2 regions of the Oceanospirillum sp. genome follow, and region 1 is predicted to be linked to the other one. Evidence: predicted binding sites of a transcription regulator. Region 1 holds the regulator's gene; the other holds the start of a gene.
The links. Region 1 encodes FliA, which starts transcription of late flagellar genes. Its sites were predicted from a motif close to CTAAAGTTNNNNNNNNNNCNGCCGATA; they were not measured.
Positions count from the first base shown of each region.

Region 1 (3,529 bases):
TGTGAAAGCCACGAAAAATTGCATTCAGGAGATCAGGATCATCAGGAGACTGCTCCAGATCGACTAACTGCTCAGACAGCAATTCAAGGATTTCACCTGCTTCAATTAAGAAGTCCTGCAAAATATCCTGATCGACTTCAAAGCTCATCCATACTTCTCCTTAAAAGCCGAGACTCGATAGCAGGTCATCAACTTCATCCTGCCCGGAAACAACATCTTTCCGCTGTTCTGCATTAACAATCGGCCCCTCAGGAGCATGCGCTTCCTCAGCAACCCGATCACTGGTGTCGTGCTGAATCCCCGTAATCTGATCCACCTGACCAGCCATACAAACCAGATTTACGAGGTTTTCTTCAATTTCCTGAACAAGGGTGATCACTTTAATCAAGACCTGGCCAGTCAAATCCTGATATCCCTGAGCGAGCAGGATATCGTTAAAATTGCTGGAAAGTGTTCCTGCCTGATCTTCAGTTTCCTTCAGGAAATCATCAATTTTTCGATAAAGGTCTCTGAACTCGTCCGGTTTCATTTCCCGTCGAACCAAGCGCGCCCAATCCTGTCGCAAAGACGTTGCCTGCTCACGTAGGTGTTCAGCAACTGGAGCGCTTTCATCAACTTTATCCATCGTTTGATTGGCCGCATCCTGTGTCATTTTTATGACATAATTCAGTCGATCTGTCGCATTTGCCATTTGCGACATCTCTTCCGAAACAGGATTACCAGCACCAACATCAATATGGAAATTGGTTATAGCATCATGCAAAGCACGAGTCAGACGCCCTACTTCCAGGTACAAGTTTCGGTTTCGCTCATCATTGATACGTTGGATAAGGTTAACGGCATCGCTCAGATTACCGTTTTCCACTTTTTCCATCAGCTCAGAGGTACTTTCTTTGAGTATCTGCTCGAACTCGGTTGTTTGCTGTCCACCCGGGCTTTTCAGAGCCATAACCTGAGACCTTTATCTTAATGAATGACTTGACTGGCCAAAATTCCCAGCAGCCAATTACTGCTGTTCAATTCGTTCAAAAATCTTTTCGATTTTTTCCTTGAGAACGGCAGCCGTGAAAGGCTTAACAATATAGCCATTTACACCAGCCTGAGCCGCTGCAACAATCTGCTCACGTTTGGCCTCTGCTGTAACCATCAGAATAGGCAAATCTTTCAGTTTAGGATCAGCACGACAAGTCTTAAGCAGGTCAAAACCTGTCATACCTGGCATATTCCAATCCGTTACCAGAAAGTCAAAGTTGCCTGTTTCCAATAAAGGGATGGCGGTCAGACCGTCATCAGCCTCATGCGTATTAGTAAAACCCAAGTCACGAAGCAGGTTTTTGACGATCCGTCTCATGGTGGAAAAATCATCCACAATGAGAATCTTCATATTCTTATCCAAGGCAACCTCCACTCACCCAATTTGCCACTACTAGAATACTACAATTATTCATTTATCAAATATATATAATGTAATTACTTCCACTCAGATAAACGAGACCTTAGCCTTAAGGCTGCCTGGCTGTGTATCTGACTGACTCTTGACTCACTTACATCGAGAACCGAACCAATCTCTTTCAGATTCAAACCCTCAGTGTAATAAAGTGCCAAAACCATTTGTTCCCTCTCAGGAAGCCCAGCGATGGCATCTGCCAAAGCCCTTTGAAACGCACCACCTTCAACAGCCTCATCAGGCTCTGCCGATGTTTCATCCGCCACCTCGAAGCTACTGTCTTCGTTATCGGTTATTTCATCAAAACTGAACAGCTTAGTTCCGGCAGTGTCGCGCACATAGTGATTATACTCTTCGGCAGTAACCCCCATTTCGGCTGCTATTTCACTATCACGGGCATCACGGCCCGTCCTAGCCTCAACCTGTTTAATCGCCTCGGAAACCCTTCGGCTATTTCTGTGAACAGAGCGAGGAGCCCAATCATACCTGCGAACCTCATCAAGCATTGCACCCCGAATACGAATCGAAGCATATGTTTCAAAACTCGCACCTTTCGAGCCATCAAACTTTTGAGAGGCTTCAATAAGACCTATCATCCCCGCCTGGATCAGATCATCAAGCATAACGGTTTGGGGCAGCCGGCTTAGAAGATGCTGAGCAACTTTCTTGACCAAAGGAGCATGCTCGTCAACCAGACTGCTTGTCACTGTTTTGCCGGAATAGTACATACCTGAACTCATTACCAGAGCCATAGATAGCGACCTCCCGTCTCTATCGTTCCGGATTTTGGTTAGTTTCGTTCTTTTCAAGCAGCTCCAGAGCGTTACTCACAAGTACGCCTGAATCTCCTAGCCTCAAATCATCCGGAATCTTTTGGCCACTGGCCAAATATGCAAGAGGCAGCCTGTTATCAGCTATAAGACTGATCACCTCACCTGCACTTGTTGCTTCATCCAGCTTAGTAACAACACACCCATTCAAACCGTGTCGCCTATAGGCCTCATATGTCGATTGCAAAACCTGTTGCTGGCTGATTGCACTCAACACTAAATATTTACGAATTCTAACTGAAGCGGTCTCTAATAAGGAAAACTGCTCCCTCATATTTGGATCCTGAACACTAAGGCCAGCAGTATCAATTAAAATAAGCGCCTTGGTCTTCAATGATTTAAGCGTAGCATCCAGCGAATTTTTCTCATCGACAACGCGAACAGGAACCCCAAGAATACGACCGAAGGTCCTGAGCTGCTCATAGGCAGCAACCCGATAACAATCAGTAGTCACCAACGCCATGCTATCGGGGCCATATTTTAAAACATATCGGGCAGCCAGCTTTCCAATGCAGGTTGTTTTTCCTACACCAGTTGGCCCCATAAGAGCCACAATCCCGCCCTGATCAATAACATCTGAGCCTGTAGTCAACACTTGCGCTCGAATCTGGTCGACAGACTTTTCCCAAGCAGCCGAAAACTCAACATCATCAGCTAATGAAGCACTTTCAATAATTCTTACAGCAAAATGCTCAGAAAGCCCCATTCGACGTAGACGCTTATAAAGCATAGCCTCAACAGGCTTTCTCTCAGACATCGTCTCCTTCATTTGCTCTCGAAGAAGTTCTCTCAACCCTTGGATCTCAGACTGCATCGCTCTAATAGCTGCATCTTCTGGGCTTTTTCTGCGCCCCCGAGCCTCAAGCGTGTCAACCATAGCCTCGGCCTGATCAAACTGGCGCTCTTTTGCCTTCACCTGAAAAGCATTCTCAAGACGATCCGGTGATTGCTCACCCGACGCATTTTCAATTACATCCTTAGCTTTAGCTAACGCATCAGCCAGAGAATCGGTCAGCGCATCACTATTTTCAGGATCGATACGTTCACTGGGTTCACGAAGAATACTGGCGTCATAATCAACAGCCGTAACAATTTCAACGCCGCCAGCCACTTTGTTATTGGACAAAATAGCAGCGTCAGAACCAAACTCATCCCGAACCAACTTCATGGCTTGACGCATATCAGGAGCAAAGAAACGTTTTACTTTCATAAATACCCATATCCTTCGTTATTCCGGCAGCCATGGTGAAAG
Region 1 is NZ_CEYNZH010000003.1:129,295-132,823, forward strand. Features, by position in the region: gene AC4GL5_RS02710 (chemotaxis protein CheA) at 1-148, opposite strand, end outside; gene AC4GL5_RS02715 (protein phosphatase CheZ) at 161-949, opposite strand; gene AC4GL5_RS02720 (chemotaxis response regulator CheY) at 1,007-1,384, opposite strand; gene AC4GL5_RS02725 (RNA polymerase sigma factor FliA) at 1,471-2,199, opposite strand; gene flhF (flagellar biosynthesis GTPase FlhF) at 2,219-3,487, opposite strand.

Region 2 (3,529 bases), on a different contig from region 1:
TTCAATCCGGTGCTCAGGCAGGTGAGCAGGATACGGTGACTACGGGGAATGCGGAGCTTGCAGCCCTGTTTGGTGGCGTTGCAGACGCTGAAGGTGTAACGGGTGATCTGTCTACACTGAGTACTGGCTTCAATACTGCAGGTACTATCGGTAAAATGGTTGCGGCTTACGCTGTAATTAATAATGTGAGTACCGGGGTTGCCACTAATGCTCTGTTTGGTACTAGCCGTGAAGGTAAGATTGCTGACCTTGGCAAAGATGGCGTATCTGGCGTTGTGAATATTGCGGCGCTGACGACAATCCTTGAAGCTGAGGCAACGACTTCTTCGGCTGTTGCATCAAACATAATGGCTATCGCTAATGTGAAAACTACGGTCGGGATTACTGGGACCGTAAGTGCAGGTTATAGTGATGCGCAGCTTAATGAAATTCATGGTTTCGCAACAGACACTTTGCTGGACGCCATGAGTGGTCTGATCACTCAGGTAGACACTCAGCGTGCCAAATTGGGTGCAGAGCAAAATGGTTTGGCATCTACTGTACGTAATAACACCACTGCTGTTGTAAATGTATCGGACTCTCGCTCCCGTATTCAGGATACAGACTTTGCTTCTGAAACGGCTGAGCTGACCCGTAACCAGATTATTCAGCAGGCCTCTACGACTATTCTGTCTCAGGCGAACCAGTTGCCACAGACCGCTCTGTCATTACTGCGTTAATTGATTAACAGCAGTGAAAAATCCCGCTACGGCGGGATTTTTTTTATCTGTTCTACTCTTCTTATTAGACAGAAATTTAAGTTTTCTCTTTACAGGCCGATAAAATAACAATAGTTAAGGGGCAATAAGCTCTAGGAGGAATTGGCATGAAAGTTGAAGGTTCTAACGATGCCTATGGACAGGGTTACGAAATGCGGCAAAAAAATGCCGGTATGGATGTTGGCAAGGTAACAACTGAAGCTGGAGTAAAACTTGAAAATGCTCGAACATCGGCTGTTGATGAGCTTAAGTCGGCTATGGCAGGGCAGAAAGGTGGCGGTGATCGGGAGAAAGAGCTTCAGGATGCTGTGGACAAAGTTAATCAATACGCAGAAATTCAGCAAGTCAGCCTGCGTCTGCAAGTGGAGAAAGAGCTGCAACGCGTTGTTGTTGAAGTTGTAGATAAGGATACTGACGAAGTGATTCGACAGATTCCTTCTGAGCAAACCATTGAAATTGCCAAGCGTCTTGACGAAGTGATGAAAGAGTTTTTGTCAGGTTCGGTATCTCAGTCATTTAGTTTGCTTTCGGATGAAGTGTAATTTACTGGATTCATTAAAATGGTGGGCAACGCCATTAGGAGATTGATATGAACTTTTTAGGAATTGGTTCCGGACTTGATTTATCAACAATGCTTGACGGTTTGGTCGAGGCTGCAGCTAAGCCTAAGGTCGAGCAGCTTGGCAAGCGTGAAATTCAAGCAGAAGATTCACTGTCAGGTTTGGGCATCCTAAAGAGTTTGATGTCTGACTTTAAGACAGCAGCAGATAATCTGAAAGATGCGTCTTTGTTTACAAAAATGACACCAACTCTGACGCAGCCCAGTAGTGGTGACCTTATTAAGGTGGAATCAGATACTAATGCCGTTGCTTCATCATACGACATTGAAGTGGTTGCTCTTGCCAGTGGAAGTAAGTCCACATCTGATTGGCGTTCTGTTAAATATCAAAGTGATAGCTATGCAGATGCGTCTTCAGCTCTGGGAAAATCTGGAACGTTATCTTTTCAAATAGATACCGGAGCTACAGTAGACGTTAGCGTAGGTGCTGGTGATTCGTTGAATGACATCAAAAACAATATTGATGCACTGTCAGGAATTGGAGCAAGAATCACTGATGGACGTCTTGAGTACTATGCAGAAGGTACTGGAGAAGTTCTGACCGTTACCAATGATGATGCCAGTCTTGACAGTTTTACAACTACGGGTGACATGTCAGAACGAGCAGATAGCGCTAAAGACGCTAACTTGAGTGGTACGCTCTCTTTTGCCGCAGATGGTAAGACTTTTGAGGTCACGCTAACTGGTGATGAAACACTGGATGATATCGTTGCCGCAGTTAACAGCTCTGATGATAACTTTGGTGTAACTGCGAATATTATTGATGGCCGTTTGGTTTACCAGTCTTCAGTGACAGGGGCTGGAAACGACCTGAGTGTTACCGGTATTGCAAAACTGGCAACTACTGGCAATATGAGTTCAACATCACTTGCTTCCGATGCTGAAATAAAAGTTGATGGCGTTTCTATCACTAATGATACCAATGAGTTCGATAGTGCTGTGGCGGGTCTTACGATTACAGCATTAAAACAGTCACCGGGTACTGGAACGGCTGATGTTGAAACAGCTGCATTGACTGTAGGAGAAAATACCGGAGACGTGAAATCAAAGGTCGAAGCCTTTGCTAAAGCTTATAATAAACTACGAGAAACAATGAATGAGCTTAAAGGTACTGTAGATGAAGATAATAACTACACTGCCGGTAAGCTTTCGAATGACCCTATCGTCAGAAATGTCGAGTCAGTCTTGAACAACTTGATTACAAAGCAAGTTTCTGGTGCAGATCAAGGTCTGGATACGTTGTATTCAATCGGTCTTGATATTGAAGAAGACGGTACCTTAGCAATTGATAGTGATCGACTTGATGGTGCATTAAATAACCTTGAAGGCATGAAAAAGCTTTTAGCAGGGGATGGTGCAGTTTCAAGTGATGGTCTTGCTGATCTGATCAGTGACCAAGTTGATACCTATGTAGGTATTACTGGTATTATTAAAGGACAAGAAGACTCAGTTCAGGCTAAACTTACTGATCTTGAAGAGCAGTACGAGGCGCATTCTCGCTATATTGAAAATTATAGATCAATGTTAAAGCAACAGTTTACAGCTTTGGATGCTTCTATGGCTAGAATGAACTCCATTATGGCTCAAATTCAGCCGCAATTGGCAGCATTACCGGGCGTAGCATCCAGTTAAGGAGTTTTTATGAATCGTGCAATCAGTAAGTATAAAAATGTAAGTGTAGAGAGCGGCTTAGAAGGTGCATCTCCCTATCAGGTAACAAAAAAGTTAATTGATGGGTGTATGATTTTCCTTAAACAAGCAAAAGTTGCAATTGAAAATAAAGACTATGAAAAAAAGTCTTTTCATATTTCTAAGGCTCAGGCAATTATTACAACACTGGCTACAAGCCTTCAGTCTGACTGGAATGAAGAAGTTTCAGGCAACTTGCTCGCTTTATATGACTTCTGTCTTGATCAGTTGATTTCTGCTTCTGCTGAAATGAATGTAGAAAAAGTTGAATCTGCTGAAAAAGTTATGGCTGAGATCAAAGCAGGTTGGGACTCAATACCAGCGGATGCTGTGGTTGAAGCCGAGAAGCAGCGATCAAATGGCCCTATGGTGAGTACTGATGCAGGATAGAACTACTAGCTTCTCGGATCATGAACTGGTCGCTGCTTTTATTGATAAACGCCTGACGGATAACCTGGAAGCA
Region 2 is NZ_CEYNZH010000004.1:141,612-145,140, forward strand. Features, by position in the region: gene AC4GL5_RS03505 (flagellin N-terminal helical domain-containing protein) at 1-719, shown strand, start outside; gene AC4GL5_RS03510 (flagellar protein FlaG) at 866-1,300, shown strand; gene fliD (flagellar filament capping protein FliD) at 1,348-3,009, shown strand; gene fliS (flagellar export chaperone FliS) at 3,019-3,456, shown strand; gene AC4GL5_RS03525 (motility associated factor glycosyltransferase family protein) at 3,446-3,529, shown strand, end outside.
Region 2: the regulator FliA is predicted to act here: its motif matches at 795-821, upstream of AC4GL5_RS03510 (flagellar protein FlaG).